2 regions of the Psychromonas sp. MME2 genome follow, and region 1 is predicted to be linked to the other one. Evidence: riboswitches for the same ligand, from Rfam matches in the RefSeq annotation. Region 1 holds a riboswitch; the other holds the start of a gene.
What was found. Region 1 has a riboswitch for cyclic di-GMP ahead of AB1A03_RS05840 (fibronectin type III domain-containing protein). Riboswitches for the same ligand answer to the same signal wherever they lie in the genome.
Positions count from the first base shown of each region.

Region 2: another riboswitch for cyclic di-GMP. It lies ahead of AB1A03_RS00855 (fibronectin type III domain-containing protein); the one in region 1 lies ahead of AB1A03_RS05840 (fibronectin type III domain-containing protein).

Region 1 is NZ_JBEWXI010000003.1:174,612-178,043, forward strand. It holds partial or broken gene gss (bifunctional glutathionylspermidine amidase/synthase) at 1-25, opposite strand, end outside; gene AB1A03_RS05840 (fibronectin type III domain-containing protein) at 270-1,661, opposite strand; cyclic di-GMP riboswitch class I at 1,740-1,825, opposite strand; gene AB1A03_RS05845 (transporter substrate-binding domain-containing protein) at 2,570-3,432, shown strand, end outside.
Region 2 is NZ_JBEWXI010000002.1:115,388-118,819, reverse strand. It holds gene AB1A03_RS00860 (DUF3373 family protein) at 1-1,119, shown strand, start outside; gene AB1A03_RS00855 (fibronectin type III domain-containing protein) at 1,196-1,549, opposite strand; cyclic di-GMP riboswitch class I at 1,636-1,720, opposite strand; gene AB1A03_RS00850 (TIGR04219 family outer membrane beta-barrel protein) at 2,063-2,842, shown strand; gene AB1A03_RS00845 (pseudouridine synthase) at 2,900-3,432, opposite strand, start outside.

The sequences.
Region 1 (3,432 bases):
AAGTGGCTATGTGGGTCAAAGCGATATCCTTTTATTAGAGTGAGAAGATAACTAATATATGCGACTAATTTATTATTAGCAATGCCGTCATTTATCTAGAACCAAAATAAAAACTAGGTATATATGAAAGGGTTTCTAAAGGGGGGGAGCTGTGGTCGATATATTCGTGAACAAGATAAAATGGGACGTTAAAAAAGATAGTCGTAGAATAAAAAATCGGCAACAAGCACTGGCTTGTTCCCGATTATAGCTAAAGCCTTTAATCTAACTTATTGAATTGTTACACCAGCAAAACCGAATCCACTATAACTGCCGAATGTACCAACTGGATGAATGTTGATATCAACAATACCTTCGAACTCAATATCCACTTTCATGTAATGCCAAGTATAACCAGAAGGCACTTCAACTAATTCACTTTCACCATTAATGATAATTTCAATAAAGGCAGCATCATTACTCCAAACACCCGCATTAAAATAGACCGAAGCAATATTTACCTGTTGCGAACCACTTGCCAATTTAATTTCAACGCCATTACTCTCTTTCCATGACATACTTTGATAGCCCGAATTAATCTCATTGCCGCCATTAACAAATGTGTACTTGCCATCGCGATATTTGCTTTTACCGTAGAATGATAAATTCTGCAGTACGGCGTTAGAAATATCTTCATTACCATTTATCCCATTGGCGCTATAAAAGCTTGCATCCGTTGTGTCGATAACAGACCCAAATTTTGTTTCTGTTGCAACAAGTGCCGCATAATTTACCACAGGCGCCATATTTGCATTATCAAAAACAATACCAGCAAACATAACAGCACTGTAACCTGAACGATCCGAATCTGTTGTTATATGCACAGGAACTGTACCATCAAAAACAATGTCCACTGCAAAGAAATGCCAGCTATACCCCTTAGGTAACGTAACAACTTGAGTTTTATCACCCGCAGTTACAACGACACTAGATTGTTGATCATCCCAAGCTCCAGCCTGCATATACAAGCGTGCAGTTTGTTCATTACCTGTACCATGTAAAACAAATGAAAGGCTATTACTACTGTCAAACTTCATACTGGTATAACCATTCTCAAGTTCAACCCCCTCATTTTGGAAGCTAAAATAGTCTTTATCTGCAGAACTAATTTTACCTGAATTTATTACAAAGTTGCTGCCTTCAAGTGTCTCTTGAGTGTACTCTTGATTATGGGTGACATTACTTTTAAATGAATAAAGCGTTTTTCTACCTATTTCAATAGCAACAGGTTTAGAAATAGTTTCATGCGATATAACAACACTGCCAGTAAAATCAGGCTTATCGCCAGGGAGCGTTTCACCTGGATCGGGAACAACAGGCACCTGTGCGCACACTTCTTCGGAATTGTTTTTTCCTGCTTGGTTAAATGCCGTTATCCGATAACAATATGTCTCTTCACTAATAACATCTAAATCATTATATTGCGTAGTATTGGCAGCTAACACTGCGATATTTTGGAAAAAGTCATCATTAACAATGCGCTTTTCAACAAAAAATCCTTCTTCATTTGTTGAATTATCATTCCATGCTATCTGCAAACTAGCAGATAATGCAACGGGACTCATAATGAATAACAATATTACAATTAGGCGGGTATAAATTAAATTAACTAGTTGATTCATTTTTGCCTCCACAAAAGTGATCAATCAGCGTTTATTCATAATTTGTAAATTAGGAGGAATGATAAGAACTATTATCGCCTCGGTAACTCCGCTGCCATAGACTGATAGTCAACAGGCCGGTGGTTTTGCGTATTAAGGTTTCCCTTAACTTGCCTTTTTCTAGCTACAATATTTAAACAACTGAATATTAAAAAATAGGATTGGTTAAATTTCATACAAATTAAAACAGAAAAACGAACAGATTAAAAGCGTTAATTTAGTAATTAATCACTCAAAAAAAGCAAAATAGGACCTACTTTTAGAGGGATCAAACGTAAGCATCAACTAACATTACACACCTAGGCTTGTGACTTTTTATTCAGATCAAGTATAAAAATCAGCGTCTTATATTTTCATCACCGCTACCTCCCCAACCTCTCCATCAAGCTGAAATAGAGCAACAACAAGATAAAAACAAATACCAAATAACAAGATCTACCTCACACACTAACCCACAATTAAATTTACTTTTTTATGATTTTTAGTCTACGCACTTAGATGAACAGAGAAATATCACAGCAAAACCAACAAAAAAATGTGCTGTATAGTGGTGGTATTGCAATCAGTAAACAAACTTTCAACGAATAAATAAGAAAATTAATGGATAAATTTATTTATATTGTGACACTCTTATCTACAATAATTTATCTTTCCTCATCTAAATTATCTACACTAAGAGTTAGAGTTAATGCTTAAATTTGTTGTCGTACTTACATAAACGGACTGATAACCTTGCGCATTAATAAGGCTTCCCCTATCCTTTTACAAGACAAATAAAAATAGCTGTTCAGACAACAATAGCATATGTTTTTTAATTTATTACAAGCATTGACCTCCGCTGAATCACAACTAATAATTACGGAGAGTAAATGAAAAGATGCATACGATATTATTTAGAACTCATTTTTGCTGTACTGGCTTTGAGCGTAAGCCTTTGTTCTTATGCCTGTAAACCTATTATCACCCCCACCTTTGCCAATATTAGTAAAGATATTTTAATCAGAGACCTACTTGTTTTATCTTTATCGAAAGTGATCGAAGCTGAGAATATTTGCGTAAAACCCTATATAGAAAACCTTTCCGATGCACGTAAAAGTAAACATGTTATGCAAGGTTTGATTGATGTGACATGGGCAAGTGCCTCCGCTGTTGAAGAAGATAATTTACAGGCTATTCGCATTCCTATCTTCCGTGGTTTGCAGGGGCTGCGCATTTTTATTATCCGAGAAAATGAGCAAACACTATTTGATGCAATCACAACGCTAGATCACTTGCGTCAATATCAAGCAGGACAGGGTACTTTTTGGGGGGATACAAAGGTATTAAAAGGCGCGAATATTCCCGTCATAACCACTCCCATATCAGAAAATTTACTCTCTATGCTTGCTAAAAAGCGGTTTGATTACTTTCCCTTAGCTATTCATGAGCCATGGGTCGCTCTGAGTGCACATCCTGAGCTACCACTCGTGGTTGAAAACTCAATTATACTTTCCTACCCTTCTGCCTTTTATTTTTATGTGAGTAAAGATAACCAGACCCTCGCATCGAATATCCTCAACGGAATGAAAATAGCGATTGCAGACGGCTCTTACTATCAATTGTTATTTAGCTCTGACTTATTGAAAGAAGCGTTTCTGCGCGGTAATTTAACTCAGCGAAAAGTATTTTCAGTACAAAATTCTAATTTTCACCACAAAATTCCAAAAGAAAATAGGGTATATTGGTTATCTGC
Region 2 (3,432 bases), on a different contig from region 1:
AACAAAGCATTTGGGCAAACAGGGCTTAATAGTGACCCCTACGATCCGGGAATGGGCGATTTTGATTGGGTTACTAACGAAAACTTAGATGATAATAGCCTTAAGGTGAAGGAGGTATATATGTTATATCTCGGTGATTCATTTTTAGGTAATGATCAAATACCTTGGACGGCGAGTATTGGTCGTCGCCCATCCACGAACGGCTTTCTTGCTAACATTCGAGAAGGTTATGACAGTGCAAAATCGCCACTTGGACATTCTATTAATGTCGAATTTGATGGCCTAAGTTTAAGTGCAAAACTTGAGAAAATAACGGGTGTTGCTGGTATGGATGCTAAAATCTGTGCTGGTCGAGGCTTGAGTGCGACGAGTACGCCACGATTTTCTGTCTCTGGACATGATTATACTGATACGGGAGCGACGGATAATATAGACATGATTGGCTTTATTATTACTCCCTATAATGATGGTCAATATGATATTAAAGCGCAATACTATTACGCCACCAATATGCTTGATATGGGCTACGATTATTCTAATCCTATGGCGCCTCAACCAACAGGCTTTGAGCAATTAGGTGATCTGCAAAATTTCACTTTATCTGTGCAAGTGAATGGTGTCGGTGAATTTATTAATGACTTTTTGGATGATACGGTTTTATTTGCATCGGTATCAGCCTCTCAGACATTACCCGATGGTGGTACATCCGCAGGTGGGAACTACGGAATGTTAGGGTCACAGGAGGATGAAAAAGGCTATTCCTATTGGCTTGGTGCAACAATACCTGGTTTTTTAGCTGATGATAGATTCGGTTTTGAATTCAATCACGGCTCTAAATATTGGCGTTCATTTACCTATGGCGAAGATACGTTAATTGGCTCTAAAATAGCAGCACGCGGTGATGCCTATGAAGCTTATTATAATTTGCCTATTATTGGTGAAACGCTCTATTTACAATTCCGTTATACCTATATTGATTATAAGTACTCCGGTAGTAATGGATTCTTTGGTAACAGTGGTGCTCCAATGACGATGCAAGAGGCGAATATGATGGGAATGGGAGGAATGGTGGCTGATACGGCACAAGATTTCCGCGCGATGATCCGTTACAACTATTAACCTATCTGCATCAGTTAAATCAAGTCGCATGATAATAAGTCAATATTACCTGCGGCTTTTCACTTTTTAATAGCGATTAAATTGCAATGCAAACTTCATCAGATGCGGACTTACCCGCTTGGTTATATGCACTAACTTGATAGCAATATGTCTGCCCAGTGAACGCCGTTTTGTCGTCATAGCGGTCGCTATCTTGAGGAAGGAAGATTGCTTGGTCATAGGCATCTTCTCCTGCTAGGCGGCGTTCGACGATATAGCCTGATTCATTATCTGAATTATCATACCACGAGATAACAAGTTGAAGTTTTTCACCAAGCGGTTGGTCAATTATTTGATCACTGGAGTCCGATTCGGATGATACACAGGAAAAGAGCAGTAAAGATAAGATCATTAATAATAAGTGCTTACATGATAGGGGTGAATTATGCATTTTGTCTCCTACAAAAAATGATAATTCAGTCATCCTATAACATTGTTAAGTATAAAAAAGTAGAGGTATGATGGGTCTATCATTGCCTCGGTAACCCCGCTGCCATGGAGCTTACTCTACAGGCCGGTGGTTTTGCGTCTTAAGGTTTCCCTCAATTTGCTATTTTCTAGCGAACAATATTAGTGAAAACTGAGTTGAAATTTGTGAATTTGTTTTAATTTCTATTTACGCGATGATTTTATGTCGTTTTTTTGTACAATACAAGTTCGCTTTTGATTGTTTCATGATGTTTTCTGTTCACATTGATTTTTTTTAAATATAACGTGTTGTTTTTTAGTTTAAATATGTACTGTATAAATTATATTTTAATGGTCACTCGAAAATGAAATGAGTGACGCGTTGGGTTAATTATTAGCTAGAGGGTAATAGAATGGTAATGTAGTTGCGCGAATTTCATTATCAGGTGACAATAATCACTGTTTAAATGGATTAACTACTTTTAAGGATAAATTTATGAATAATACATTTCGCTTTAGCGTTTTAGCGCTCTCTTCTCCACTATTATTCACCCCATTAGCCGTACAAGCTGACACCATAGCAGGCCTTTATGCCGGTGCGCAGATTTGGAATATGGAATCTTCAGGTTCATTTGGTGAAGATGGCACAATGCAATCGTTTAATCTGGATGATAAGACCAAAGGGAGTTTCTGGGTCGCTTTAGAGCATCCTATTCCAGTAATACCTAATATTAAAATTCGCTATAACCAACTCGATGTAAAGGGGTATAGTGATGTTAACAATTTGGAATTTGGTGATTATACCTTCACCGGACATGCCTCTGTGGATGCAAAATTGGATCATTTCGATTTTATTCTCTATTACGAAATCTTAGATAACGATATTGTCTCCCTTGATCTGGGGCTTAATGCTAAATATGGTGATTTTAAGGTAAAACTTGATGGTACAGTAGAAGATAATCAGGGCAATAGCCTGTCACAGAGCGCAGAAGAGTCCTACAATGGGGTTATTCCGTTAGGTTATGTGGCAGCTGAAATTGGCTTACCCTTTACTGGATTAGGCGTTTATGGTGAAGTAAACTGGATTGGCTACGATGATCATCATGTGCATGATATTCAAGGTGGTATTTTCTGGAATATGATTGAAACACTTGCGATAGATGCGACGGTGCAATTTGGCTACCGCGATATTAAATTTGATATTGAAGATCTTAGTGGCATCTATGCAGATGCTGAGTTTAAAGGTGCCTACGCAGGTTTACAGTTACATTTCTAATGCAATAGTCGTTAAGTGGTAAAGAGAGGCATCAACCATTTGATGCCTGTTTATTATCTAACCGACACTATTTATTTCTTGTTCGTTTAAATAGCGCCATTCTCCTGGTTTCAGTTCGGCATCTAACTGAATATCGCCAATTTGTTCTCTATGTAATGCAGTCACATGGTTGCCGATCGCTGCAAACATGCGTTTCACTTGATGATATTTCCCTTCACTAATGGTTAGTAGCACCTCTAGATCCGATTCAATTATTACTTTTGCTGGCAAGCAGGGGTGGGGTTCGCTCTTGAGCTGTATACCTTGTGTAAACAGTGTGCAGGAATGGTCATCGATCGGCTGCTCAATCGTAACGCGATAACGCTTGGCACACTTTTTACGAGGACTGGTAATGAGGTGTGACCACTGCCCATCATCGGTGATTAGTGTCAAACCGGTTGTATCGGCATCTAAACGCCCTGCGATACAGAGTTGTTCTGCATGGTCGACATCGATCAAGTTTAAGATACTTGGTAGATGTTCATCGACGGTAGAGCAGATAAAACCCTGCGGTTTATTGAGCATAATGTAACGGTTGCCCCGTAAGGTAA